One region of the Arthrobacter sp. Y3223166 genome, then DNA from elsewhere that is predicted to be linked to it. Evidence: predicted binding sites of a transcription regulator. Region 1 holds the regulator's gene; the other holds the start of a gene.
The links. Region 1 encodes LexA, which represses DNA repair genes until DNA is damaged. Its sites were predicted from a motif close to TCGAACANNTGTTCGA; they were not measured.

Region 1 (17,580 bases):
CGGTGGGATTCATCGCAGCCCCGGTGAAGCAGCTGATGGGGTGGAGCGACCCGGACGAGGGGCAGCGGCCGTTGGCGCGTGCGGCCCAGCGGCAGCAAACGGAGGAAGCGTCCACCGACGCAACCGCTCCGAAGGCCGCCCGGGCTCCGGAGGCGCGCACGGAAGAAAAGGAAACTGCCGCCGCACCGGCGCCCGAAACCCCTGCGGCAGAGCCCGCGGAGAAGGAAGCCTCCGGCCCGACGGATCCGGGGCAACACGGCGACGCCGGAGCGCAGGCGGGCGCGGCACGGGAGGGCGCGGCGACAGACCCAGCCGGTAAGGCAGCTGCCGGACGCACGGCCGAAGAGCAAACCGCACCGGGGGCAAGTGATCAGCAGGCCGCAGCCGGCGCGGCCGAAGAACAGGCACCGGCGGCCGGCGCGGCGGCAGACCAGGGCGGCTCCTCGGCTCCTGCCGAGGCGCCCGCGAACGCCCCGGAGCCAGCCGACACCCACACCGGAGCAGCAAGCCCGGTCCCCGGCTGGGGTGCCGGGGAATTGGCCTGCCTCGAAGAACTCTGGAACCAGGAGTCGGAAGGCAACGCCAGCGTTGAGAAATCGACCGACGGCGGGTATGTTTTCCGGATCCGGCTCGACCGCGGCCTGGATTACATCGAGTCCCGGTACGGTTCGCCGTGCCTGGCCCTGGACTTCCAGCTGGCCAATAACTGGTACTGATTTGCCGGCCGTGCGAATTGTGGCCGGTCCCGCCGCAGGCCGTACCCTTGTAAGGTGAGTTTGACTGCCCCAGCCCCGCCCATCGAGACGCAGCACGAAGCCCGCACCTACCAAGTGCGCACGTTCGGCTGCCAGATGAACGTACACGATTCCGAGCGGCTTGCCGGGCTCCTCGAGGCGGCCGGCATGGTCGAGTCCCAAGGCGGGCAGGCCGACGTCGTGGTGTTCAATACCTGTGCGGTGCGGGAGAACGCCGACAACAAGCTGTACGGCAACCTTGGCCAGCTCGCCCCCGTGAAGGAACGCAACCCCGGCATGCAGATCGCCGTCGGCGGCTGCCTGGCGCAGAAGGACCGGGAGACGATCCTCCGGAAGGCGCCCTGGGTCGACGTCGTGTTCGGCACCCACAACGTGGGTTCGCTTCCCGCCCTGCTGGAACGTGCCCGGCACAACAACGAGGCGCAGCTGGAAATCCTCGAGTCGCTCGATGTCTTCCCCTCGACGCTGCCCACCAAGCGCGACGCGGTGTACTCCGGGTGGGTTTCCATCTCGGTCGGCTGCAACAACACCTGCACGTTCTGCATCGTGCCCTCGCTGCGCGGCAAGGAACGCGACCGCCGGCCGGGGGACATCCTGGCGGAGGTCCAGGCCCTGGTCGACGACGGCGCCATCGAGGTCACCCTGCTGGGGCAGAACGTGAACTCCTACGGCGTTGAATTCGGCGACCGCGGCGCCTTCGCGAAGCTGCTGCGGGCCTGCGGCAGCATTAACGGCCTCGAACGGGTCCGGTTCACCAGCCCGCACCCGGCGGCGTTTACCGATGACGTCATCGAGGCCATGGCCGAAACACCCAACGTCATGCCGCAGCTGCACATGCCGCTGCAGTCCGGGTCGGACAAGGTCCTGAAGGACATGCGCCGGTCCTACCGGTCCACGAAATTCCTCGGCATCCTCGAGAAGGTCCGGGAACGGATTCCGCACGCGGCCATCTCCACCGACATCATCGTCGGATTTCCCGGGGAGACGGAGGAGGACTTCCAAGCCACGCTGGAGGTGGTGGAACGGGCCCGCTTCGCCAGTGCCTTCACCTTCCAGTACTCCAAGCGGCCCGGCACGCCGGCCGCGGAACTGCCGGACCAGCTGCCCAAGGCCGTGGTGCAGGAACGCTACGAGCGCCTGATTGCCCTGCAGGACCGGATTGCCGCCGAAGAGAACGCCAAACAATTGGGCAGCCGGCTCGAGGTCATGGTGACCGCGCAGCAGGGACGCAAGGCGGAAGCGACCCACCGGCTCTCCGGGCGGGCCCGGGATCAGCGGCTGGTGCACTTTTCCGTGCCCGCGGGTGCGCCGGCGCCGCGGCCCGGCGATCTGGTCACGGTGACCGTCACCGAGGCGGCACCGTTCCACCTGATCGCCGACCCGGCATCCGAAGCGGACTACCAGCTGCGCCGCTCGCGCGCCGGGGACGCGTGGGACCGCTCCCAGGCGGATTCCTGTGCGGTACCGGCCGCCGCGGGCAAGCCGTCCCAGGTGTCGCTGGGCATGCCCGCGCTGCCGGGCCGAACCGCCTGACGGCGATGCCGGTCCACCCCCAAGCGCCGCGCGGCCCGGCGGTCATCGCCGTCGTCGGTCCCACCGGCTCCGGAAAATCGGATCTCGCCGTCGCGCTGGCCCGGCGGCTGGGCGGGGAAGTGATCAACGCCGACGCCATGCAGTTTTACCGCGGCATGGACATCGGCACGGCCAAAATCGATCCGGCCGAGCGGCAAGGAATCGAGCACCACCTGCTGGACATCCTCGACGTGACGGAAGAGGCGAGTGTCTCTGCCTACCAACACCAGGCCAGGGAAGCGATCGACGCCGTGCACGGGCGGGGGCGCCGGGCCATCCTCGTCGGTGGTTCCGGACTGTATGTACGGGCCGCCCTGGATGCGATCGAGTTTCCGGGTACCGATCCGGCCCTGCGCCGCGGCCTCGAAGAGGAGCTGGAAAGCCTCGGCCTCGCAGCGATGCGGGAGCGGTTGCGGCAGGTCGACCCGGTGTCCGCCGGGCGGCTGGCCGACGCCCGCCGGGTTATCCGGGCGCTGGAAGTGCGGCAACTGACCGGGCGTCCGTTCAGCTCCTACATGCCGGAGCGGGAGTATGTCCGCCCGACCGTTCAGATCGGCCTCCGGGTGGACCGCGAGCGGCTCAAGCACCGCCTGGCCGGCCGCGTCCATACGATGGTGGAACGCGGGCTGCTGGAGGAAGTCGCGGCACTGGACCGGCAGGGCCTGCGCCAAGGCCGGACTGCCTCGCGCGCGCTCGGCTACGCCCAGTTCCTGAAGGTGGTCGACGGTGAATGGACCCGGGACGAGGCCGCCGAGGACACCATCGCCGCCACCCGCAAGTTCGCCAGGCGCCAGCTGACCTGGTTCCGCGCCGATCCGAGGATTCACTGGCTGGACTGGGAGGATCCGCTGGCGGCGGACAAGGCGGCAGCGCTCATCGCTAAGCTTGAGCCGTGAACAACCCCATGCCTGATCATCTGTCGGCCCTTGCCGGGCTGCCCTTTGCCAAGGGACACGGCACCGGCAACGACTTTGTGCTCATTGCCGATCCCGACGGGGCCAAGCGCCTCGGGGCCGAGGCGGTCGCCGGCCTCTGCCACCGCCACCTCGGCATCGGCGCCGACGGGCTCATCCGTGCGGTCCGGTCCCGGCACCTGCCCGAGGGCCGCGAGCTGCTGGAGAGCGCGCCGGAGGCCGAGTGGTTCATGGACTACTACAACGCCGACGGCTCGACCTCGGAAATGTGCGGCAACGGGGTCCGCGTCTTCGTGCATTTTCTGCTCGCCGAAGGACTCGTCCAGCTGCCGGCCGGTGAGTCGCTGACCATCGGGACCCGGGCGGGAACCAAAACGGTCAGCCGGTCCGCCAACGGCTACGCCGTGGACATGGGGCCGTGGGAGTTCATCTATCCGGCGGAGGCTGCCGCCAGGGCGATGGATTCGACGGTCACCGCAGGCGGCCTCCAGGTGCCGCGGCCGGCACTGTCGGTGAGTCTGGGGAACCCGCACACAGTGGTCGCCCTCGCCGGGCTCGAAGAACTGGCCGCCACCGAGTTGTTCCACGCGCCGGCGGTAGACCCGGTCCCGGAGAACGGAACGAATGTTGAGTTTGTCGTGCCGGCGGAGCCCCTCGTCGCCGACGGCGCCGGGCACATCAGCATGCGCGTGCACGAGCGCGGGGTGGGGGAGACCCAGTCCTGCGGGACCGGCGCCTGCGCTGCCGCCGCCGCCATCCGCTACTGGGCGGGTGCGGGCGCACCCGACGACTGGCAGGTCGGCGTGCCGGGCGGCGTTGTCCGGGTCCGGTTCATCCCTGCGGCCGACGGGCGGGAACATGTGGAGCTGAGCGGCCCCGCCGTGCTCGTGTCCCGAGGCGTGGTGGCCTGACCGAAGCGGCTCAGCCGGCCCGCCGTATGCAGAGCACCCGGAACGTCTTTGCGGTGCTTTCCCGGCTGACCGCGAAATCCGACGGCAGTTCGGCCGCGAGCCAGCGTTGCAGCGAGTCCGATCCCAGGTTCTTCTGGACGACCAGCCAGGCGGTGCCCCCGGGTGCGAGGCGGGGCAGCCACATCAGCAACAGTGCGTGAAGCTCGCTCTTGCCGATCCGAATCGGAGGATTGGACCAGATGGTGTGGAACTGCAGGGCCGGGTCAACGTCTTCCGGGCGGCAGGCACGGACGTTGGCCAGCCCCAGCGACGCGGCGTTGTCGTTGGTCAGGGCGATGCTGCGTTCATTGACATCCACGGCCAGCACCGTGGCATCGGGGGACTTCAGCCCCATGGTGAGCGCGAGCGGTCCCCACCCGCAGCCGACGTCGAGCAGGTTGCCTTCCGGAGCAGGCGGAGGGACCTCGTCCAAAAGCACCGCCGTGCCCTTGTCGAGGCCGTCCGGACTGAAGATGCCTCCAGCTGTTTGCAGCTGCCGCATGCGGCCATCCAGCTCGACGGCGAGGGTGCGGCGAACCTCGGGATTGCCTGGTTGCGCGCTGAAGTAGTGCTCTGTTCCCATAATCGGCCAGATTAGTGCGCCGACCGCGGAATCGGTATCTAGGCCCACCTAAGCAACGTCCGCTCTGATACCGTGGGAGGCATGAAAAACCTGTGATTGCGCCGTAACCTGCTGTCCCCGCTCGTAGCCGGACAGCGCGTGCCGATGGTTGAGGCCTTGACCTCCCCGGCCGCCGGGCAATCACCGTTCCCGAAGGCTCACTCGAGTCCCTTCTGATCCGGTGCCGCAGCCGCCGCAAGGGCTGCGGCGGTCCCCGGCACCCGCTGCTTGCCCTGCCGCCCGGCCGGGCGGCAGCCCCGCCTTTCCCGCCCGGCAGCGCCCGGGCCCATGCCAGGAGGACTTTTGGCGAATCATCCACAAACTGCATCTTCGGGCTCTGCCGGCCGCATCCCGGAGGACTACGATAAGACCACGGACATTTCGAAGGAGAGCATGACCACCAACAACCCCCAGCCGACACCGGAACCGGAAATGACGCCTGACGAGATCCAGGCGGTCATCGACCGAATCCTGGCCCGCGACACCGCGGCGCGAGGCAAACAGGGCGTCGGCGGCAGAGCCCAGGCACTCTCCGAACTTGATGCCGAGCATTCCGAATTCGACGGCGACCAGCAGGACCTCGCGGAACGCCGCGCCCTGCGGCGCGTAGCCGGCCTGTCCACCGAGCTTGAGGACGTCACCGAGGTTGAGTACCGGCAGCTGCGCCTGGAGCGCGTTGTCCTCGCCGGTCTCTGGACCGAAGGCACGGCCGACGACGCCGACAATTCCTTGCGGGAGCTGGCAGCGCTGGCCGAGACAGCCGGCTCCGAGGTGCTGGACGGTATTGTCCAGCGCCGGTTGAAGCCGGATCCGGGGACTTTCCTGGGCTCCGGCAAGGCCCAGGAACTGCGCGACATTGTGATGTCCACCGGCGCCGACACTGTCATTGTCGACGGCGAGCTGTCGCCGTCGCAGCGCCGCGGTTTGGAAGACATCGTGAAGGTCAAGGTCATTGACCGCACCGCGCTCATCCTGGACATTTTCGCGCAGCATGCCAAGAGCCGCGAAGGCAAGGCCCAGGTAGAGCTGGCCCAGCTTGAGTATCTGCTGCCCAGGCTCCGAGGCTGGGGCGAGTCCATGTCCCGGCAGGCCGGCGGCCGGGTGGGGGCGGCCGGCGGCGGCATTGGTTCCCGCGGGCCCGGTGAGACGAAGATCGAGCTGGACCGCCGGCGCATCCGTACCCGGATGGCGAAGCTGCGCCGGGAGATCACCGCCATGAAGCCCGCACGGGAAACCAAGCGCGCCAACCGCCGCCGCAATGCCGTGCCGTCGGTGGCAATCGCCGGCTACACCAATGCCGGCAAGTCGTCGCTGCTCAACCGCCTGACCGATGCGGGTGTGCTGGTCGAGAACGCGCTCTTCGCCACCTTGGATCCGACCGTCCGCCGGGCGGAAACACCGGACGGTATCGGTTACACGCTCGCCGACACGGTAGGGTTCGTCCGGTCGTTGCCGACGCAGCTGGTGGAAGCCTTCCGCTCCACCCTGGAGGAGGTTGCCGACGCCGACGTCATCCTGCACGTCGTCGACGTCTCGCATCCCGACCCGGAGGGCCAGATCGCCGCGGTGCGCGAGGTGCTGACCGAAATCGAAGCACGGCACATTCCGGAAATCGTCGTCTTGAACAAGGCCGATGCCGCCGATCCGTTCGTGGTCGAGCGACTGCGCCAGCGTGAACCGCGGCACGTCGTGGTTTCGGCGCGGACCGGGCAGGGCATCGATGAGCTGCTTCGGCTCGTCAGCGAGACAATCCCGCGGCCCAGTGTGAAGCTGCAGCTGCTGGTGCCCTACGACCGCGGCGAAGTGATTAGCCGCCTGCACAATGAAGACGCCGAGATCCTCTCCATGGAGCATGGCGGGGACGGCACGCGGCTCGACGTGATGGTGCGCGAGGGCCTGGCATCGGAGCTGGAACAGTTCCTCCGGCATGACTGACCTCCAGGTTCCCGCCGGTGAGGCGCTGCGGCTGCTTGACGTCGCCGTACAGGAGATGGGCGGGCAGCACCGTGCCGGCCAGCACGAGATGGCGGCGAAAGTAGCCGAGGCCTTCGAGCGCCGGCAACACCTGCTGGTGCAGGCGGGCACAGGCACCGGCAAGTCGCTGGCCTACTTAGTGCCGCTCATGGTCCAGGCGCTGGAGGGGGAGAAGCCGGCGATCGTCTCCACGGCAACGTTGGCGCTGCAATCGCAGATCGTCAAGCGGGACCTGCCCCGGCTGTTGGAGGCCGTCGCCGACGAGCTGCCCAGGCCGCTGGACGTCGCTTTGCTCAAGGGCAGGAACAATTACCTCTGCCTGCACAAGCTCGCGGGCGGCTTTCCGGACGAGGACGCGCCGGCGGCGCTGTTCAGCCTCGGCGAGGACGCGGTGCCGCATCCTTCTCCGGCCGGCGCAGCGTCGGCTTCCGGCGCCTCGGGCGCGCTGGGCAAGGAAGTCGTGCGCCTGCGCGAGTGGGCGCACGAGACCGAAACCGGGGATCGGGATGAACTGGTGCCCGGTGTCAGCGATCGGGCCTGGCGGCAGGTCTCCGTCGGCTCCATGGAGTGCCTGGGCGCCCAGAAGTGTCCCCTGGCCGCCGAGTGCTTCAGCGAACTGGCACGGGGCCGCGCGGCGGAGGCAGACATCGTGATCACGAACCATGCCATGCTGGCCATCAACGCCTTCGAGGGCGTCGCGGTACTCCCGGACTATGACGTGGTGGTCATCGACGAGGCCCATGAGCTGCAGGACCGCGTCACCAGCGCCGTCGCGGGGCAACTCTCCGCCGCCATGGTGCGTACCGCCGCCTCGACGGCACGCAAACACACGGGGATCAGCGTGGAGCCTTTGAACTCCGCCGCCGATGCGCTGGAGGACGTCCTGCAGTCGGTGCCCACCGGCCTGCTGGCGGCCGGCCTACGCGAGGAGCATGAGCTGGTTCTCGCGCAGGTACGGGAAGCGGCCCGCGCGGCGCTCTCCGACTCGAAGCCCGAGGGTGCGGGGGCAGCGGACGGCGGACGGCAGATGGCGCGCTCACGGCTCGCGGCCGTGCTGGAACTGGCCGAACGGCTGCTGTCCGCTCCGGACTCCCGGGAGGTCATCTGGGCGACCCGTCCCAGCACCTATGGCGAGGCCGGCGACTACGCCGCCAATGACGACCAGCCGGCAACGTTGAACATAGCGCCGCTCTCGGTGGCGTCCCGGCTGCGTGAGGGCTTGTTCGACGACCATACCGTTGTGCTGACATCGGCGACGTTGTCGGTCGGGGGGACCTTCGATGCCGTCGCCGGGTCGCTCGGACTGCTCGGAGCCGGCGCGCCCGCCTATTCCAGCGTGGACGTGGGCAGCCCCTTCGATTACCCCAGGCAGGGCGTGCTCTACGTGGCGTCGCATCTGCCGAAGCCGGGCCGGGGCACCAGCCCGGAACAGCTCGATGAACTCGAGGAGCTGCTGCTGGCCTCGCGCGGCGGCGCCCTGGGCCTGTTCTCCTCGCGGCGTGCGGCAGAAGAAGCCGCGGCCGAGTTGCGCGGGCGCACCGACCTGACCATCCTGTGCCAGGGCGAATCGTCGATGGGCGCGCTGGTCCGCCAATTCGCCGAAGAGCCCGACACCTGCCTGTTCGGCACCATGACGCTCTGGCAGGGCGTCGACGTTCCCGGTTCCGCGTGCCGGCTCGTGGTCATCGACCGGATTCCGTTCCCCCGGCCGGATGACCCGCTCACGACTGCCCGAACCCGGTCCGTGGCGCAGTCCGGGGGAAACGGTTTCATGACGGTCTCGGCGACCCATGCGGCCGTGCGGCTGGCCCAGGGAGCCGGCAGGCTGATCCGCGCGTCAAACGACCGTGGAGTGGTGGCCGTGTTGGACTCCCGGCTGGCGACGGCGCGCTACGGGAGTTTCCTCCGCAGCGCCCTGCCGCCCTTCTGGAGTACCAAGGACGGCGCCACGGCCCGCCAGGTCTTGGAAAGGCTGGCTACGGCCTCAGCCTGAACGGGTTGGGGGCACGCCCGTTCCGGAGCGAGCGGGGCCCTGCGCGGGGACCGCCCGTGCGGGCAGGGGATCCCGGGGTGGCTGCAGCGCGGACCGGGGAGACCGGGCGCGTCAGAGGGCCCGCATCACCGAGACAACCTTGCCCATGATGGTTGCGTGGTCGCCAAGAATCGGTTCGTACTGGGTATTCTGCGGCAACAGCCAGGTGTGGCCGTCGCGCTGCCGGAAGGTCTTGACCGTTGCTTCGTCGTCGAGCAGTGCCGCCACGATGTCGCCGTTCTCGGCCGTGTGCTGCTGGCGGACCACGACCCAGTCGCCGTCACAGATGGCCGCATCGATCATGGAATCGCCCGAGACCCTGAGCATGAACAACTCGCCGTGTCCCACCAGTTGCCGCGGCAGGGGCATGACGTCCTCGACCGCCTGGTCCGCCAGGATCGGCCCGCCCGCTGCGATCCTTCCCACCAGCGGCACCATCGCCGTGTCGGATGACGTGGTCAGCTCGGATACGGCGACGCCGCTGGAGCTGCGCAGCTGTTGCGGTTCATCAACTCCGACGATTTCCACACCCCCGTGCTCGAGTGTCAGCGGGGTCAGGATTTCCATGGCACGGGGACGCTTGGGGTCGCGCCTGATGTAGCCCATCTTCTCCAGTTGGGCCAACTGGTGCGTGACGCTGGACAGGCTTGCCAGACCGACCGTGTCACCGATCTCGCGCATGGACGGAGGGTATCCGTGGGACATGACGGAGCGCTGGATGGTTTCCAGGATCTTCTTCTGCCTCGGCGTCAGGCTGCGCCCCACTTTGACGGGCCGGCCGCGTCGCTTCGCTCCGGCAGTGGTGGTGGTCTCTTCCGACATGTCCGGCCCCGGTCTCCCCGTAGTGGTCCCTGCGCCGGCGCCGTAGCGGAACCGCACATGGACTGTTGTCTCAACTGTTTTGTCGGTGGCGGCTGATGCACTGCTCTTACTGCCGCCCGACGCTTACAACGCTAGGCGAGGCGGTAGCGAATTTCAAACATTTGTTCGACTGAGTCTCGACAATGTTCGATCACCAGTGCTAAAACTGTAGAAGACGTATTCGAAGATACGTTCGAATACCGTTGCAAGACGATCGAAACCAGCCGAAATAGATCGAATATCGGAAAGGTGGCACCATGTCCGCCCAGCTCGCACCGCAGCCCGCCGGCCTTCGTACCAGCACAGGCCTGCGGCTGACCCGCCGCGGCCGTTTGTTGCTGATCGGCCTGCCGCTGATGCTCGCCGCGGCCGCAGCCCTGACCCTGATCGGTTTCTTCACTGCTCCGGCAATGGCCGCCGCCGGGGGGCTGGGGCCGGGGCCGGCGGCGACCGTCACGGTCGGCAGCGGCCAGTCACTGTGGGACATAGCAGTGCAGTCCGCGCCGGACCGCAACCCCCACGATGTCATTTTCGAGATCGCGCAATTGAACGGCCTGCAGGGGGACATCGTCCACGCCGGGCAGCAGCTGCTGGTCCCGTCCGCGCGCTGAGGCAGCCGTAATATGAGCTGCTTCGGCCCGCCCGATTCCTGCCCCGGGCGGGCCGAAGCTTAAACTGGATCGGTGAGTGAGCAGTTAGAACGCCTGAACCGCCTGCCGTTGCGGGAAAATCTCCGGGGCCTGGAGCCCTATGGTGCGCCCCAGCTGGAGGTTCCCGTCCTCCTGAACGTCAACGAAAACACCCATGGCCTGCCCGATGCTGTCCGTCAGGCCATCGTCTCGGCCGTCAGCGAGGCTGCCGCGGGTCTGAACCGGTATCCGGATCGCGAGTTCACGAAGCTGAGGACGGCGCTGGCCCGCTACTTGGGGCACGGCCTCACCGCAGAGAACATTTGGGCCGCCAACGGATCGAACGAGGTCCTGCAGCAAATCCTCCAGGCCTTCGGCGGCCCCGGCCGCACCCTGCTGAGCTTCCCGCCCACCTATTCCATGTACCCGCTGCTGGCCAGCGGGACGGACACGGATTATGTGGCCGTTCCGCGGGGGGCAGACTTCACGCTGTCCCCGGACGCTGCCGCCGCCGCTGTGGCCGGCTCCGCGGCAAACGTGGTCGTTCTTTGCTCCCCGAACAACCCGACGGGCACCGCCCTGGGCCTTGAGGTCGTGGAGGCGGCGTATGAAGCGGGGGAAGCCTCCAAGGCCATCGTGATCGTGGACGAGGCCTACGCCGAGTTCGCCCACGCCGGAACGCCGAGCGCGCTGACACTGTTGCCGGGGCGGGAGCGGCTCATCGTTTCCCGCACCATGAGCAAGGCCTTCGCGCTGGCAGGCGCCAGGGTCGGGTACCTCGCCGCCGCACCGCAGATTACCGATGCGCTGCGACTGGTCCGCCTGCCCTACCACCTCTCCGCCGTTACGCAGGCAACGGCCCTGGCCGCGTTGGACCATGCCGATGCGCTGCTGGCCAACGTCGAAGACATCAAGGCGCAACGGGACCGCATTGTCGACGGGCTGGCCGAGCTGGGACTCGACCCGGCGCCGTCCGACTCAAACTTCGTGTTTTTCGGCGGGCTGGAGGACCCCCGCTCGGTGTGGCAGGGACTGCTGGAAGCCGGCGTGCTGATCCGCGACGTCGGGATCCCGGGCCATCTGCGGGTAACCGCCGGCACTGAGGCCGAGACCACAGCCTTCCTCAACGGCATCAAGGCCCTCGTGGCGAGCCCCGTCTCCTAAACTAGTAAGAGCGAACCGGCTCGTGCCGGTCGACCAATTCGTCAAAGGACTCCCATGACCGTGGAAACCACCACCGGACGTACCGCACGCCTCGAACGCATCACCAGCGAGTCGTCCGTGCTGGTTGAACTGGACCTCGACGGCACCGGCCGTTCCGAGATCAGCACCACCGTGCCGTTCTACGACCACATGCTCACCGCCCTGGCGAAGCACTCGCTCGTCGACCTGACCGTGAAGGCCAGCGGGGACACGCACATCGACGCGCACCACACCGTCGAAGATGTCGCCATCACCATCGGCGACGCCCTGAAGGAAGCGCTGGGCAACAAAGCCGGGATCCGCCGTTTCGGCGAAGCCACGGTGCCCCTGGACGAGGCGCTGGCCCACGCCGTCGTGGACATCTCCGGCCGGCCCTACCTGGTGCACACGGGAGAACCGGCAGGCCAGGAGTACCACTTGATCGGCGGACACTTCACCGGATCGCTGACCCGCCACGTGTTCGAATCGATCACACTGCACGCCCAGATCTGCCTGCACATGCGCGTGCTGGGCGGCAGGGACCCCCACCACATCGTCGAGGCCCAGTTCAAGGCCTTCGCCCGGGCACTCCGCGCCGCCGTCGAAGCCGATCCACGTGTCGAGGGCATTCCCTCGACGAAGGGAGCCCTGTGACGGCTGCGCCCAAGGTCACCGTACTGGACTACGGTTCCGGGAACGTCCGCTCGGCAGTCCGCGCGCTGGAGCACGTGGGTGCCGACGTCACGCTGAGCCATGCCTCCGACGACGTCCTCGACGCAGACGGCCTGCTGGTTCCCGGCGTCGGCGCCTTCGCCACGGTCATGCAGGGGCTCAAGTCCGTGGACGCGCTTCGCTGGATCGGGCGCCGGGTGGCCGGCGGCCGGCCCGTGCTGGGAATCTGCGTTGGCCTGCAGGTCATGTTCGAAGAAGGCGTGGAACATGGCGTCCGCACGCAGGGCGTCGGGGAATGGCCGGGAACCGTGGAAGCGCTGCCGGCGGAGGTCGTGCCCCACATGGGGTGGAACACCGTGGACGCCGCAGAGGGCAGCCGGCTGTTTGCCGGGATCGAAGACGAGCGCTTCTACTTTGTGCACTCCTACGGTGTGCAGCACTGGAACTTCGACGTCACCCAACCCGCGATGACGCCGCCGCTGGTGACCTGGTCCACGCACGGCGCCCCGTTCATAGCGGCCGTTGAAAACGGTCCGCTGAGTGCTACCCAGTTCCATCCGGAAAAGTCCGGAGACGCCGGCGCGGAGCTGCTGCGCAACTGGTTGAAGACGCTGAGGTAGCCATGGGCAGCATCCTCCTGATGGGCCTGGCCGGGCTGCTGGCCGGCGGCGCCATCTCGTTCCGGCAGCAGCGGCTGCCCAAGTGGTTGGTGATCGTCTTCTGGATCCTGGCCGGCCTGTCGCTGCTGGCTGCCTACTTGCTCACCCTCGGACCGGCCGAGTAACCACACCCATCCCGCGCCCGCTGACGGCGCGCAGAAAGCGGAAGAACCATGACGAACCAAACCTCCATCCTTGAACTTTTGCCCGCGGTCGACGTTGCCGACGGCCAGGCCGTCCGGCTGGTCCAAGGCGAAGCCGGCAGCGAGACCGGCTACGGGGATCCGCTGGAGGCTGCGCTGGCGTGGCAGAACGACGGGGCGGAATGGGTGCACTTGGTGGACCTCGATGCGGCGTTCGGCCGGGGCAACAATACGGAAGTGCTGCGCCGCGTCGCCGACGAGCTGAAAATCAAGGTGGAGCTGTCCGGCGGCATCCGCGACGACGCGTCATTGGAGCGCGCGCTTGAATTCGGGGCCGCGCGTGTCAACCTGGGCACCGCCGCGCTGGAAAACCCGGAATGGACAGCACGCGCCATTGCCCGGCACGGTGACGCCATCGCCGTCGGCCTCGATGTCCGCGGCACCACGCTCGCGGCCCGCGGCTGGACGCAGGATGGCGGCGACCTCTGGGAGGTGCTGGCCCGCCTCGAAGACGCCGGCTGCTCGAGGTACGTGGTCACCGATGTGACCAAGGACGGGACGCTGCGCGGACCCAACGTGGATCTGCTCCGGCAGATGTGCGAGCGGACCGACAAGCCGGTGGTTGCCTCGGGCGGAATCTCCAGCCTGGATGACCTGCGGACGCTGCGCGGCCTGGTTCCGGCCGGAGTCGAGGGAGCGATTGTGGGCAAGGCACTGTACGCGGGCAAGTTCACGCTGCCCGAAGCCCTCGATGTTGCGGGACGGCGCTGAGGGACCAGCATGGGCAAGAAGCAACTGCCCGCCCATATCGCCGCCGCGCTGGCGGGAGCCGGCGGGGCGGGGGACTCGGCCGGCCAAAGCTGGGCCGGACGGGACCTGAGCGGTGAAGGAAACCCGCTCCACCAGTTCGACCACGATGACGGCAGCGCGGATCCCGGCTACGAGGCGGCGCTGCAATGGCTTGCCGCCGGGACCGGCGGCGAAGCGGAAGTAGTGGCTGCCCTGGCGAACGCCCGCGTTTTCGTGCCCATCGTGGCGACGCTGGGAGAAGAGGCCGAGGGCAGCCACGGCCTGACAGCGGATAAACAGGCCGACATGGCCGTGGTGACGTTGCAGGCGCCGGATGGGCGCCGGGCGCTGCCGGTGTTCAGTAACACGGCCGCCCTGGAAGCCTGGCATCCCCAGGCCCGGCCGGTCGCCGTGGAGGCGCCGCGGGCGGCCTTGGCGGCCGTGTCCGAAGACGCCGAACTGATGGTTATGGATCCGGGCGCCGCCCTGACGTTCGTTGTCCGGCGGCCGGCAGTGTGGGCGTTGGCCAAACAGCACGAGTGGGTGCCCTCCTACCGCGATCCGGCGCTCTTGGAGTGGGTGGCCGAGGCCACGGGCGGCGAGGAGGCGGTTATGGCCTCGTTCGTGGAGCCCGGGACCGGGATCGCGGTCCGGGCGGCAGATGGAGCCGTCGTGGCCGGCGGCGGCCACGGCCCGGAGCTGCGCCTGGTCCTGCAGGTGCGGGACGGGCTGGGGCGCGAGGAGTTGGGCGCCCTGGCGGGACGGATCCAACAGCGGCTCCAGTCCCGGCAAGAGTTTGCCGAGCGGGTTGATTCGCTGGAGCTGAAGTTCACCCGCTGAACCCCGCCGGCGAACGCCGCAACCAGAAGCGCAAAGACAAAGGACGACGCCGGTGCGTGGCACCGGCGTCGTCCTTGTTCAGTTCTGGGAGCCCGGGCCGGTCAGTTGACCGGACCCGTGAACTTCTCGCCCGGGCCCTTGCCCGGATCGTCCTGGATGACCGATGCTTCGCGGAAGGCGAGCTGCAGGGACCGGAGGCCATCGCGCAACGGGCCGGCATGCTGGCTGCCGATTTCCGGCGCGGCAGCGGTGACGAACCCCGCCAAGGCGGTGATCAGCTTGCGGGCTTCGTCCAGGTCCTTGAGCTCTTCGGCGTCGTCTCCGGCGGCCAGGCCGCACTTAACCGCGGCGGCGCTCATCAGATGGACTGCCGCGGTGGTGATGACTTCCACGGCCGGTACTTCGGCGATGTCGCGCATCTGGCCCAGGACTTCCTGTTCCTGGCTGGAGGCAGGACCGGCGTCGGGCGCGAAGCTGTGGCGGTGGCCGTCGGTCTGCGGATTGTTATCTGAGCTGCTCATACTGGTAAGCTTGTCACAGACCAATTGGATCCCGTTACTTATGTGCCTCACAGCACGTGCGGAGCAGGATCCGATCTGCAAGCGGAGTCCTCTCCCACCCGTCGGTATGGCTAGCCAGAGCTGCCGGGTCCAGGTCGGCAGGCTGTAGCCGGAAACCCTCGCGTGAGGTGCCCGGGCCAGCCGGTGGAACCCTAGCTTGTTTCCGCCTGCCGCCACTTCGAGGCCTTCGATTGCGTTTGCAATGGGGGGCCTTCTTTCATTGCAAGCGGCAGCCGATATTAGTGACAGGAGCCACACATTAGCGAGCCAAGAATCAATGATCGTATCCGCGTTCCCGAGGTGCGGTTAGTCGGACCGAACGGCGAACAGGTTGGGATCGTCCGTATTGAGGATGCCCTGCGCCTGGCCACGGAATCGGATCTTGACCTGGTTGAGGTCGCACCGCAGGCAAAGCCTCCGGTGTGCAAGCTTATGGATTTTGGCAAGTACAAGTACGAGGCTGCGGTCAAGGCCCGTGAGGCGCGCAAGAACCAGACGAACACTGTGCTCAAGGAGATCCGGTTCCGCCTGAAGATCGACAAGCACGACTACGAGACCAAGCGCGGCCACGCGCTGCGGTTCCTCGCAGCCGGCGACAAGGTCAAGGCCATGATCCAGTTCCGCGGCCGCGAACAGCAGCGCCCCGAAATGGGCATCCGCCTTCTGCAGAAGTTCGCCGAGGACGTCGCCGAGGTCGGCGTGATCGAATCGACTCCCCGCATTGACGGCCGCAACATGGTCATGGTGATCGGCCCGACCAAGAACAAGGCCGAAGCCAAGGCGGAAGCCCGCAGGGCCGCGCAGAAGGCCGACGCGAAGGCAACGAACGAGGCCAAGAAGCAGAAGGTGGACACCTCCGCCGACCAGGACCCGCTGACGCAGAGCCTGGGCGACCTTATGCCGGAAGGCCTTGCCGCAATGGCAAACCAGCCGGAGGAAACCGCCGAAGCACCTGCGCCGGCCGATGCCTCGCCTGCGGTTGAGGTTGAGGTTGTGCCCGAGGCCGAGCCCGCGGAGCAGCCGGAAGCCGAGGCTGCGGCCGCGGCCGAGCCCGAGGTTGAGGTCGAGGCCACGCCTGCGGTCGAGCCGGAAGCCGAGGCCAAGCCTGCCGCCCAGGCCAAGCCGGCCGCCCAAGCGAAGCCAGCCGCCCAGGTGAAGCCAGCGGCTCAGGTGAAGCCTGCCGCGCAGGCTAAGCCGGCGGCCGAGGCCAAGCCATCGGTTCCGGCGAAGCCCGCGGCGCCCGCCACGGAGGCCAAGCCCGCAGCACCCAAGCCCGCCGCCCGGCCCAAGCCGGCAGCGCGGCCCGCAGCACCCAAACCTGCTGGCCGGTCCGGTTCCAAGAACTAAGACCGTACAGAGAGCATCCGGCAACCGCCGGGCACCGTTCAGTGTCCGGCGCCGGTAGACAAGTAAACCGCCGGTGCCCGTTTTGCGGCACCGCACGAGCCGACGGTCGGCAGCGACCCGAGGAGACGTAAGGAGAACGGCAGCCATGCCGAAGCAGAAGACCCACAGCGGCGCCAAGAAGCGCTTCAAGCTCACCGGCAGCGGCAAGCTCAAGCGCCAGCAGGCCAACCGCCGCCACTACCTGGAGCACAAGCCTTCCACGCTGACCCGACGCCTTGCCAGTGACAAGATCGTTGCTCCGGCCGACGTGCGCAACATCAAGAAGATGCTCGGCATCTGATTTTCCCCCCTCTGGTCCGCGCGGCGACGCCGCAAGGGCCATCCAGCTAGTTTTGCCCCCGGCCGCCGATCGCGGCGGCCGAGCACCGGGCACCAATCATCAAAAGGAGTACGCACGTGGCACGTGTGAAGCGGGCGGTCAACGCCCACAAGAAGCGCCGGGTCATCCTGGACCGGGCTGCCGGATACCGCGGACAGCGGTCCCGCCTGTACCGCAAGGCCAAGGAACAGCTGCTGCACTCGTTCGTGTACAGCTACGGCGACCGCCGCAAGCGCAAGGGTGATTTCCGCCGCCTGTGGATCCAGCGCATCAACGCTGCCTCCCGCGCCAACGGCCTGACCTACAACCGCCTCATCCAGGGCCTGAAGGCCGCCGAGGTCCAGGTCGACCGCCGCATGCTGGCCGAGCTGGCCGTGTCCGACGCCGGCGCCTTCGCCGCTCTGGTGCAGGTAGCCAAGGACGCCCTGCCGGCCGACACTTCGGCTCCGGCAGAGCGCCAGACCGCCGCCGCCAAGCCTGTCGCCGCCGCCAAGACCGCTCCGGCCGCCGCCAAGACCGCTCCGGCCGCCGCCAAGGCTGCCGCGCCCGCCGCTGAAGGCGGAGAAGTTGCCGGCGCCGTGAAGGCTGTTGACGGCGAGGACGCTCCCGCCGGCTACACCATCAAGGGCAACCAGTCCAAGAAGTACCACGTCCCGGGCTCTACCTGGTACGAGAACACCACTCCCGTGTACTGGTTCGA
Region 2 (11,501 bases), on a different contig from region 1:
AGGTTCTGCTTCCGCATGGCGCGGGTGAGCTGGTCCTTGCCCTTTTCGATCGCCTCTTCGCGGCGCTCCTTGGTGAACCATTGGCGGATCTTGTTCCGTGCCCGCGGGCTCTTGACGAAGCCCTGCCAATCCTGGCTGGGACCGGCGCCCTCCGCCTTGGAGGTGAAGATCTCCACCCAGTCGCCGTGGCTGAGTTCGCTGTTCAGCGGGACCAGCTTGCCGTTGACCCGCGCACCGATGGTGCGGTGGCCGACCTCGGTGTGCACGGCATAGGCGAAGTCCACCGGCGTTGATCCTGCCGGCAGCGCCATGACTTCGCCCTTGGGCGTGAAGACGAAGACTTCCTTGGCGTTGATTTCGAACCGGAGGGAGTCCAGGAACTCGGCGGGGTCGCTGGTCTCCTGCTGCCAGTCGACCAGGCTGCGCAGCCAGCCCATGTCACCGCCGTCGGCCGTCCCGCCGCGGGCGATGTCCTTGTACTTCCAGTGGGCCGCGACGCCGTACTCGGCGCGGCGGTGCATCTCGTGGGTGCGGATCTGGATTTCCACCGGCTTGCCGCCCGGGCCGATCACCGTGGTGTGCAGCGACTGGTACATGTTGAACTTGGGCATGGCGATGTAGTCTTTGAACCGGCCGGGCAGCGGGTTCCAGCGCGCATGCAGGGCACCGAGTGCCGCGTAGCAGTCGCGGACCGTATCCACCAGTACCCGGATGCCCATCAGGTCGTGGATGTCGTCGAAGTCCTTACCCCGCACGATCATCTTCTGGTAGATGGAGTAGTAGTGCTTGGGCCGGCCGGTAATCGTGGCCTTGATCTTCACGGCGCGCAGGTCGTCGCCGATCTTGGTGCGCAGCGTCGTCAGGTACTTCTCCCGTTCGGGGGTGCGCTCCCCCACCATCCGCACGATCTCTTCGTAGACCTTCGGGTGCAGGGCCGCGAAGGAGAGATCTTCAAGCTCCCACTTGATGGTGTTCATGCCCAGCCGGTGCGCCAACGGGGCGAAGATCTCCAGGGTTTCGCGCGCCTTCTTCGCCGACGACTCCGGCGAGACAAAGCGCCAGGTCCGGGCGTTGTGCAACCGGTCGGCCAGCTTGATCACCAGGACGCGGATGTCCTTGGCCATCGCCACGACCATCTTGCGCACGGTCTCGGACTGGGCCGCGTCGCCGAACTGCACCTTGTCCAGCTTGGTGACGCCGTCCACCAGCATCGCAATCTCCGGACCGAACTCCGCCTTCAGGTCGGCGAGCGTGTACTCGGTGTCTTCGACGGTGTCGTGCAGCAGGGCGGCGGCCAGCGTCGTGCCCGTCATGCCCAGTTCCGCGAGGATCGTGGCCACAGCCACCGGGTGGGTGATGTACGGGTCGCCGCTCTTGCGTTTCTGCCCGCGGTGGCTGCGCTCAGCCACCACGAAGGCGCGGTGGATCAGGTCGAAGTCCTCGCGCGGGTTGTTGGCCCGGACGGTGCGCAGCAGCGGCTCCAGGATGGGCGAGTAGCTGGTCCCGCCCCGGCCGGCCAGCCGGGCAAGCCGGGACATCGTCCGTTCCCGGCGCCCCGGGAAGGCATGGCGGACCGGTGCGTTGCCCGGGACTTCGGCGGCCGCGGGCACCACAGAAGGACCAGGATCCGGTGTCACACCGGCGTCACTGGCCTGGTCTGTCGACCTGAGGTGTTCGGCCAATCCTTCCCGCCTTCCCGATGAGTCCTGGAACCGACGCTACAGCCCGCAAGGCAGCGGCGCACAGCCCAGCACTGTTCCGCAAACCATTCTATGCTCGTCCGGCGGCCCGGTCGTTCCGGTGCGGCATCACCCGACGGGGGCGGCCTCGGTGCGGCGCCGTTCTTCCACCTTCTTGGCCTGCTTGAGCAGCGCCGGTTCCTTGGCCCGGAGCCGCGCATACATCGGCGCCGCAATGAAGATTGTGGTGGCGGTGCCGATGATGATGCCGATGAACAGTGCCAGGGACACGTCCTTCAACGTGCCGGCGCCGAGCAGGAACGCGCCGATGAACAAGATGGCGGCGACCGGCAGGACGGCGACCACGGAGGTGTTGATGGACCGGACCAGAGTCTGGTTCACGGCGAGATTGACCTCCTCCGCGAAGGTCCTCCTGGTGGACTTGTCCAGGTCTTCCGTGTTCTCGCGGATCTTGTCGAAGACCACCACCGTGTCGTACAGCGAGTACCCCAAAATGGTCAGGAAGCCGATGATCGCCGAGGGCGTCACCTCGAAGTCGCTCAGCGAATAGATGCCGGCGGTCACGATGAGCACCACCACCAGGCCGCTGAGCGCGGCGACGGACATCTTCCAGGTCCGGAAGTACAACGCCATCATGATCGCCGCCAGCACAACGAACACCACCAGGCCCCAGATCGCCTGCCGGGTGACGTCCGCACCCCAGGTGGGACCGACATACGAGGACGTCACCTCGTCTGACTCGACGTCGTAGGCTTCGACGAGGGCGTCGCGCAGTTCCAGGGTCTGGTCGTCGTCCAGCCGCTCGGTCTGGATCCGCATGGTCCCCGGGGCGATGTTCGTCACCCGGGGATCGGCATCCGCCGCGACTTGGGCCACGGCCGCCTCGCCGGGGCCGACGTCGGTGTTTTCCACGTTGGACACGGTGAACTCGGAGCCGCCGCGGAAGTCGATGCCCAGGTTGAACCCGCCCTTGACGAACGGCACCACGATGGACAGGAGGATCGCGGCGGCGGCAATGCCGAACCAGAGCCTGTACTTGGAGACAAAGTCGTAGGAGCGCTTGCCGGTGTAGAGATCGTTGCCCCACTTAGCAAAGTTGGCCATTTAGTTGCTCTCCTTGTCGGACCCGCGGCCCGCGCCGCTGGTGGCGCGCTGCTTCTCGGCCGCCCGGCGTTCGGCGATGGTCTGGCGGCGGTCGGCTTCGGCAGCCGCCGCGGCGTTCTTGGCCCGCACCGGCACCTTGCGTTCGCCGGGCTGGCGGATCCGGCCCGCCCCGCGGTACAGCGGCACCGCGTCCAGCAGGCGCGGATCCAGGCCGGAGAAGCGGTGGCCCTCGCCGAAGAACTTGGTGCGTGCCAGCAGCTGCATGGTCGGGTGCGTGAACATGAAGACCACCAGGAGGTCGGCCACCGCGGTCAGGCCCAGCGTAAAGGCAAAACCGCGCACGTTGCCCACCGCCACGAAGTAGAGCACGACGGCGGCCAGCAGGTTGACCGCCTTGGAAGCCAGCACGGTTTGCCGTGCACGCTTCCAGCCGTTGTCCACGGCCGAGACCAGGCCCCGGCCCTCGCGCAGTTCGTCGCGGATGCGTTCGAAGTAGACGATGAACGAGTCGGCGGTCTGGCCGATCGCCACGATGAGGCCGGCGACCCCGGCCAACGACAGCCGGTAGTTTTCGGTCCAGCCCAGGATCGCGATCGCCAGATACGTCAAAATGCCGGCCACCACCAGCGACGCGATGGTCACCAGGCCGAGCATGCGGTACTGGAAGATCGAGTAGGCGGCGACCAGCGCCAGGCCGATGAGCCCGGCGATCAGGCCCATCCGCAACTGGTCGGCGCCCAGGGTGGCGGAAATCTGCTGCTCGCTCTGGATCTCGAAGCTGATCGGCAGCGCGCCGTACTTCAGCTGCTCGGAGAGCACACGGGCCGATTCCTCCGTGAAGTTGCCGGTGATCTGCGGCTTGCCGTCGGGGATGACCGCGTTGGTCGTGGGAGCGGAAATCACCTCGCCGTCCAGCACGATGGCGAACTGGTTCTGGGCGCCGGAGAGTCCGAACAGCCGTTCGGTCACTTCCTTGAAGGTTGCGGTTCCCTCGCTGTTGAACTCGATGTTCACCGCCCACTGGTTCAGCGTCTGTCCCTGGGTGCCGCGCACCTGGCCAAAGCTGGAGTCGGCGATGTCCGTGCCGGGCACCTCCACCGGGCCCAGGATGTACTTCATGCCGGTATCCGGTTCGCAGGCGACCGTCGGCTTGGCCGGGTCGGCCGGCTCGGTCTCCTCTGCGGCCGCGGCCGGGTCAAGGCACTCCAGCGCCTCGAACTCCTGGTAGAGCTCCGGGGTGATCCAGTTCAAGTCGCTGGCGTTCTTCGGTTCGGCCGCCGGTTTCGGAAGGTCCGCTTCGGGCGTCCGCTCCTCCTCCGGAACGGCGGAACCCGGCGCAACGGTGAGCACCGGGCGGAATTCCATGGCGGCCGACGCCTGGATCAGTTCGCGGGTCCGCTGGTCCGGAACACCGGGCAGGCTGACCACCACGTTGCGGCCGGACTGCGTGGTGATCTCGGCTTCCGCCACGCCGGAGCCGTCGACGCGCTGGCGGATGATCTCCACGGCCTGGTTGAGCTGCTCGGCGGTGATCTCGCCCCCGCCGCCCTGGACCTGCGGAGCCAGGATCATCTGGGTGCCGCCCTCAAGGTCGAGCGCCAGCTTGGGCGCCCAGCTTGCCTGGCCGGTGAATACACCGCTGCCCAGGATGACGGTGCCGGCGGCCAGGAGCACACCGAGCCAGATAAGTGTCCGCCGCGCAATGCTGGTGGAACCGGATCGTGCCATGGAAGATCTTTCTCTCATCGGCTCAGTCGGCCGGAGGAACCGGCCGGTACATGGCGAAGTGGCGGGGCATGCCCCGCCACTGCACGCCTATACGGCTAAGCCGTCGCTGGCCTACTTGGTGTCTTTGTTCTGCTCTTCGTTGAGCCGCTTAAGGGTGTCCTCGGCGGATTCCTCCGGGCGGGTAGCGCTTTCCGCGGTGAGGGACGAGGCGTCGTCGGGAACCTCGGGGGCCTCCGGTGTCACGACTTCGTTCACCGCCTGGGTGTGCACGGTGGCGGTGTTGCCCGGCGACAGTTCAAGGACCACCTTGTTGTTGTCGGGGTCGAGGGAAACGACGGTGCCGAAGAGGCCGAACTGAGTCATCACCTCGGTGCCCGGCACCATCTGCTCCTTGATGCGCTCGGCCTTTTCGCGCATCTGCGCCTGGACCTTCTTCTGCTTGCGGAACATGAAGAAGATCAACAGCGCGAAAACGGCGAACAGGGCGATGGTCATCACGTCGATGCCGCCCGACTGCTGCTGGGGAGTGGTGCCGGTGAAGAGATTTACGAACACAGGGAAGTTCCGTCCTAGAAGTCTGGAGCGGACCGGTAGGAAAATCCGGACCGTGTACGCAGCCTGCCGCGTCCCGTGGGGGACGGCGCACTCCGCACGTTCCTACCATTCTACGCGGTGACCGCCCTGACACGGTCAAGCTTCAGTTTTCGGCGAAATCCGTGTCCGGCTCCAGCAGTTCCGAGAGCAGGTCTTCGGTCTGTCCCGCGGTCAGGTGATCCGGCACCGCCAGCCCCAGGTGTTGCCAGGCCGCGGCGGTGGCGATCCGTCCGCGCGGCGTCCGGCCGAGCAGCCCTTCGCGGACCAAGTAGGGCTCGGCTACCGTCTCCACCGTCTCGGTTTCCTCGCCGACGGCTATGGCCAGGGTGGATAAACCGACGGGCCCGCCGCCGAACTTGGTGATCAGGGCGGTGAGCACCGCCCGGTCCAGCCGGTCCAGTCCCCGTTCGTCGACTTCGTACATATCGAGCGCCGCCGCTGCCGCACGCGCATCGATCTCCTCGATCTTGTGCACAAGGGCCCAGTCCCGCACCCGGCGCAGCAGACGGTTGGCGATGCGGGGCGTGCCGCGGGAGCGCCCGGCGATCTCGGCGAAACCGGCCGAACTGACCTTGAGGTCCAGCAGCATGGCCGAGCGGCGGAGCACCAGCTCAAGCTCCGCGACGGCGTAGAACTCCAAGTGCCCGGTGAAGCCGAACCGGTCGCGCAGCGGCCCCGGCAGCAGCCCGGCCCTCGTCGTGGCCCCGACGAGGGTGAACGGCGGCAGGTCGAGCGGGATGGCGGTGGCGCCGGCGCCCTTGCCCACCACGATGTCCACCCGGAAGTCCTCCATCGCCATGTAGAGCATTTCCTCTGCCGGCCGCGACATCCGGTGGATCTCATCCAGGAAGAAGATCTCCCCTTCGGTCAGCGACGACAGGATCGCCGCCAGGTCGCCCGCGTGCTGGATCGCCGGTCCGGAGCTGATGCGCAGCGGCGCGTTCATTTCCGCGGCGATGATCATCGCCAGCGTGGTCTTGCCCAGTCCGGGCGGGCCGGACAGCAGGACATGGTCGGCTGTCCGTTCGCGGATCCGGGACGCCTCCAGCACCAGCGACAGCTGCTGGCGGACCCGGGCCTGGCCCACGAAATCGTCCAGGTTCTTGGGCCGCAGCGCCGATTCGATCGCCCGTTCTTCGGTTTCCGACGTGTTGGCGACCAGCCGGTTGTTCTCGGAATCCTCCGCCACGCTAGTTCACTCCCGCGGTCCGCCGGGACGCGCCGGTCCGGGCGCCGTCCTGGCCGAGCCTGCGCAGGGTCAGCCGCAGCAAGTCGCCCACGTTGCCTGCCGCTGCCGCCTCCGGATTTTCCTCGGCGGTGGTGTCCACCGCCGCGGCGGCGTCCTTCTCGGACCAGCCCAGGCCGGCCAGTGCCTCCTGCACCTGTCCCTTCCAGCCGCCCTTTTGCTGGGGGGCCTGCTCGCCGGTGGGGATCAGCTTCCCGGCCAGCTCGAGCACGATCCGGCCGGCGAGCTTCGGCCCGATACCCGGAACCTTGGTGAACGCCTTGCTGTCCCCCTCCGCGGCGGCAACCCTCAGCGCCTCGGGCGAGTGCACCGACAGCGCAGCCAGGCCCAGCCTCGGGCCGACCCCGCTGACCGAGATGAGGGTTTCAAAAACTTCCCGTTGCGCTGCGTCCTCGAAGCCGAACAGCGTCATGGAGTCTTCGCGCACAATCATGGTGGTGGCCAGTTCGGCCTCCCGCCCCACGAACAGCGTGCCCAGGGTCTGCGGCGTCGCCTGGACGAGCATGCCGAATCCGTTGACGTCGATCACGGCCGATTGCAATCCCACGTGGGCGACGACGCCGCGCAACGAGCTAATCATGAACTCAACTCCCAATTCCGGCACTGCGGCCCGGAGTCCGCGCCGCGGGCAGCACGGCGGCGGATTGTCCGAACATATCTACGAATAGCTTACGGGGCAGCACGGACATTGCCGGCCACCGCCACACCGTGGCACCGGTTCCGGCGGCCGCCGCCGGCCCCACGTTAGCGGCGGGTGCGCTTGGCCTTCGCTTCGGCCTCCGCCCAGAGCCGCTGCGCCGTCGTCATCCCGCCGCCGGCAGCCGGTCTCGCAGCTCCGCCGCGCCAGGCATGGGTGATCGCCAGCGCCAGGGCGTCCGCGGCATCGGCCGGGCGCGGCGGGGTGTCCAGCCGAAGGATCCGGGTCACCATCTTGGTCACGGCGGCTTTGTCCGCCTGCCCGTTGCCGGTGACCGCCGCTTTCACCTCGGTGGGCGTGTGCAGCGCGACGGCGATCCCGCGCCGTGCCGCCGCCGCGATGACCACCCCGGACGCCTGCGCGGTGCCCATCACGGTACTGACATTGGTCTGGCTGAAGACGCGTTCGACGGCGAGCACGTCCGGGGTGTGCGCGTCGAGCCATTCGTCGATCGCGTCGGCAATCTTCAGCAGGCGCAGCTCCAGCGCCATGTCCGGGGTGGTCCCCACCACACCGACGTCCACGAGGGAGGAGCGCCGGTTCGGTTCAACATCGACCACGCCCAGGCCGCAGCGGGTCAGGCCCGGGTCCACTCCCAGCACGCGCATGGCGGGCGCCGACGGCCGGACCGGTGTCAGTCGTTCTCGATTTCGGCGAGGACGTCCGCGCTGATGTCGGCGTTGGAGTAGACGTTCTGGACGTCGTCCAGGTCCTCGAGGGCATCCACCAGCTTCATGAACTTCCGGGCCGCGTCCGCGTCGAGCTCCACGGCCATCGAGGACACGAACTCGATCTCGTCGGTTTCGTATTCGATGCCGGCCTCTTCCAGTGCGGCCACGACGGCGCGCAGGTCCGTGGGATCGGCGTGGACCTCGAAGTTGTCGCCCTGCTCCTTGACTTCCTCCGCGCCGGCTTCGAGCACCGCCATCAGAAGGTCGTCTTCCGTGAGTTCGTTCCTGGGCAGGGACACCACGCCCTTGCGGGAGAACATGTAGGACACCGACCCCGGGTCGGCAATGGTGCCGCCGTTGCGGGTGATGGCCAGGCGAACCTCCGAGGCGGCCCGGTTCTTGTTGTCGGTGAGGCACTCGATCAGCACAGCGGAGCCCTGCGGCCCGCGGGCCTCGTAGATGATTTCGCTGTAGTCCACCGTTTCGCCGGTCAGGCCGGCACCGCGCTTGACCGCGCGGTCGATGTTGTCGTTGGGAACCGAGGTCTTCTTGGCCTTTTGGACGGCCAGTTCCAGCGCGGGGTTGCCGGACATGTCCGCTCCCCCGTTGCGCGCCGCTACCTCAATGTTCTTGATCAGCTTCGCGAACGACTTGGCACGCCTGGCGTCGATCACGGCCTTCTTGTGCTTGGTGGTTGCCCACTTGGAGTGTCCGGCCATGCTTACGCCTCTCCTCTGACGATGCGGATGAAAAGTTCGTGGATGCGGCGCTCCCCCGTAATCTCCGGGTGGAAGGATGTCGCCAGCAGATGCCGCGAACGCACTGCCACTATTCTAGCTGTCCCGTGCAAAGTGTCGGTGTGGGAGGCCTCCTCCGGCTGCACGGCAGCCAGGACCTCCACGCCCTTGCCCACGCGTTCCACCCAGGGCGCACGGATGAACACGGCGTGGACCGGCGCCGGGTCCTGGCCGGGAGACGCCGCGCTGAACTCCAGGCCCCGGAAGTCCAGCTCGGACTCGAACGATTCGCGCTGCCGGCCGAAGGCGTTCCGACGCACCGTTATATCCAGGCCGCCCAGCGTCTGCTGCGGTTCGCCCTTCAGGTCGGTGGCCGGGTCTGCAATCTCCCGGGCCAGCATGATCATGCCCGCGCACGAACCGTAGACCGGCATGCCCGCCTCGATCCGCCCCTTCAGCGGATCGGCCAGCTCAAAGATGCGGGTGAGCTTGTCGATAGTCGTGGATTCACCGCCGGGGATGACCAGGCCGTCCACGGCCGCCAGTTCCGCAGGCCGGCGCACCGGCACCGCCGTGGCGCCGCTGTGCTCCAGGACGGATAGATGTTCGCGGACATCGCCCTGCAGGGCAAGCACACCAATCGTGACCACGGTGACAGTTCCTCGGAGTTCGCATCGGGGCCGCCTCAGTGGCGGCCGTACGGAAAAACAGTAGTGCCAACCGGTCCGGCGGTGTTAAACGGTGCCCCCTCCCCTGTGGTGACCGACACTGTTCGGCCCGGGCCGACGGCGCCGGGGCACGGCGGCTTGTATAGTCTCTACTCATGCGACACCTCCTTGCGACCGTTGCCGGAAAGGCCGTAAAGGCGGTAGCCAGGCTCCGCGGCGGCGGTTCCGCACTGCCCGGCCTGGTGGCCGAAAAAATCGATCCGCAGTTCCTGCCGCGCACGCTCGGCGAGCTGCCGCGCGGCGTCGTGGTAATCAGCGGGACGAACGGCAAAACCACTACCACCAAGATGGTGGTGGAGCTGCTGCAGGGGCAGGGCCTGAAGGTGTTCACGAACCGGACGGGCAGCAACTTCACCCGCGGCGTGGTCGCTGCCGTGCTGGGCGACTCCGACGCCCGGGGCCGGCTTAACGCGGACATTGCCGTGTTGGAGCTGGACGAGGCCCACGCGGTTCACTTCGTCAAACTGGTGGCCCCGCGCTACAGCCTGCTGCTCAACGTCATGCGCGACCAGCTGGACCGCTTTGGCGAAATCGAAACGACCGCGGGTTTCCTCCGGCAGATCGCCGCGGCGACGACCGAGGCAGTGGTATTGAACCGGGAAGACCCGCGCATCGCGGCGCTGGCGGGCGCCGTGGCCGCGCCGCGGGTCGAATACTTCGGCCTGGCGCCGCAGCTGCGCCACATGTTTCCGCACGACGACGAAATGCGGTCCGCCGCCTCCGCCGGCCCATCCGGCGACACCGCCGCCGCCGACGGCGGCCGGCCGAGCGCCGACGTCGTGCTCTCGGCCTGTGAAGGGGCCGCCGCAACCTTCCAGCTGGACGGCCGTGAGCTCGAGGTCGAGCTGAAGCTGACCGGCGTCTACAACGTGTTCAACGCCGCCGCGGCGTTGGTGCTGGCGCGGACCGTGTTGGGCCCCGCGGTGGACGAGCCGGCGCTGCTGGCCTCGCTGGAGAACGTGACGCCGGCCTTCGGCCGCGGCGAATCGCTGACCGTCAACGGCCAGCCGCTGGACCTGGTGCTGGTGAAGAACCCGGCCGGTTTCCGGCTGGCCCTGAAGTCCTTCCCCGCCGCCGGCTACCGGACGATGATCGCCATTAACGACAACTACGCGGACGGGCGGGACATGTCCTGGCTGTGGGACGTCGACTTCGATTCGCTGCGGGACACCGGCGTAGCCGTGGTCTCCGGGGTCCGGGCGCGCGACATGGGGCTGCGCCTTTTCTACGAGGACGTTCCGGTAGGCCGGGTGGACACGGACCTCAATGCCTCCCTGCAGCGGTTCATTGCGGGCGGTCCGGAGACGCCCAAGCGCATCTACTGCACCTACACCGCCATGCTGGCGCTGCGCCGCGAGCTCGGCAAACTGACCGAAGTGGAAGTGGTCTCCTGATGGACGCTCCTGTTATCGACCTGCTCCAGCTCTACCCGCGGGACATGAACATCTACGGCGACTGGGGGAATGTCCTGGTGCTGCGCAAGCGCCTGGAGCTGCGCGGCTACGACGTCCGGCTGCACGAGTACAACCCCGGCGACGCGTTCCCCGAGCAGGTGGACCTGATCGTGGGCGGCGGCGGCCAGGACTCCGGCCAGAACAAGATCCAGGCCGACCTGCTGGCCCAGGGCGGCCGGCTGCGGGAGCTGGCCGAGGACGGCCTGCCGATGCTGGCGGTCTGCGGCCTCTACCAGCTGTTCGGCCACCGGTTCACCACCCACACCGGCGAGGTCATCACCGGCATCGGGCTGCTCGATGCCGAAACCGTGGGCGGGCCCACCCGGTTGATCGGCAACACCGTGCTCGAAAGCGGCGAGTTCGGCACGGTTATCGGGTACGAGAACCACAGCGGACTGACCACCCTCGGCAGCGATGTCCGGCCGTTGGGACGGGTCACCAAGGGCCAGGGCAACAACGGCACCGACGGCACCGAGGGAGCCCGCTACCGGAACATCATTGCCACCTACCTGCACGGTTCCCTGCTGCCCAAGAACCCGGCCGTGGCCGACTACCTGATCCGCCACGCCGTCGAGCGGCGCTACGGCAGCTTCAACGACGTGCCGCTGGACATTCCGCATGAGGCCGAAGCCCGCGCCGACGCGGCGGCCCGTCCGCGCTGACGCCGGACGGCCGCTGACGCTTGGCAGACAGTGACGCCAGGCCGTCGCTAAGCCAGTCCGGGCGACGGGCCGCGGCGTCAATCGCCGCTGAGCAGCCACTCGCGGGCGACGTCCGTCGGGGCTCCCATGGACTCGACGGTCGCCTTGGTCCGTAGCCGGCTGGCCGCGTCCGCCTGTTCG

Region 2: ruvA (Holliday junction branch migration protein RuvA) is a predicted target of LexA. The motif match lies at 7,021-7,036, and genes of this name have one in related genera.

The regions. Positions count from the first base shown of each region.
Region 1 covers NZ_JBNHGE010000013.1:32,463-50,042, forward strand. Annotated here, with positions in the region: gene AC5RUH_RS08310 (hypothetical protein) at 24-716, shown strand; gene miaB (tRNA (N6-isopentenyl adenosine(37)-C2)-methylthiotransferase MiaB) at 771-2,288, shown strand; gene miaA (tRNA (adenosine(37)-N6)-dimethylallyltransferase MiaA) at 2,294-3,223, shown strand; gene dapF (diaminopimelate epimerase) at 3,232-4,152, shown strand; gene AC5RUH_RS08330 (class I SAM-dependent methyltransferase) at 4,163-4,774, opposite strand; gene hflX (GTPase HflX) at 5,207-6,748, shown strand; gene AC5RUH_RS08340 (ATP-dependent DNA helicase) at 6,741-8,780, shown strand; gene lexA (transcriptional repressor LexA) at 8,892-9,641, opposite strand; gene AC5RUH_RS08350 (LysM peptidoglycan-binding domain-containing protein) at 9,938-10,291, shown strand; gene AC5RUH_RS08355 (histidinol-phosphate transaminase) at 10,364-11,473, shown strand; gene hisB (imidazoleglycerol-phosphate dehydratase HisB) at 11,528-12,145, shown strand; gene hisH (imidazole glycerol phosphate synthase subunit HisH) at 12,142-12,783, shown strand; gene AC5RUH_RS08370 (hypothetical protein) at 12,786-12,947, shown strand; gene priA (bifunctional 1-(5-phosphoribosyl)-5-((5-phosphoribosylamino)methylideneamino)imidazole-4-carboxamide isomerase/phosphoribosylanthranilate isomerase PriA) at 12,996-13,736, shown strand; gene AC5RUH_RS08380 (SseB family protein) at 13,746-14,594, shown strand; gene AC5RUH_RS08385 (DUF1844 domain-containing protein) at 14,696-15,115, opposite strand; gene infC (translation initiation factor IF-3) at 15,455-16,501, shown strand; gene rpmI (50S ribosomal protein L35) at 16,647-16,841, shown strand; gene rplT (50S ribosomal protein L20, sunset domain variant) at 16,958-17,580, shown strand, end outside.
Region 2 covers NZ_JBNHGE010000052.1:971-12,471, reverse strand. Annotated here, with positions in the region: gene AC5RUH_RS15295 (RelA/SpoT family protein) at 1-1,538, opposite strand, end outside; gene secF (protein translocase subunit SecF) at 1,809-2,804, opposite strand; gene secD (protein translocase subunit SecD) at 2,805-4,532, opposite strand; gene yajC (preprotein translocase subunit YajC) at 4,644-5,087, opposite strand; gene ruvB (Holliday junction branch migration DNA helicase RuvB) at 5,230-6,288, opposite strand; gene ruvA (Holliday junction branch migration protein RuvA) at 6,317-6,952, opposite strand; gene ruvC (crossover junction endodeoxyribonuclease RuvC) at 7,117-7,677, opposite strand; gene AC5RUH_RS15260 (YebC/PmpR family DNA-binding transcriptional regulator) at 7,704-8,459, opposite strand; gene pdxT (pyridoxal 5'-phosphate synthase glutaminase subunit PdxT) at 8,462-9,166, opposite strand; gene AC5RUH_RS15250 (MurT ligase domain-containing protein) at 9,301-10,599, shown strand; gene AC5RUH_RS15245 (type 1 glutamine amidotransferase) at 10,599-11,321, shown strand; partial or broken gene AC5RUH_RS15240 (CapA family protein) at 11,399-11,501, opposite strand, start outside.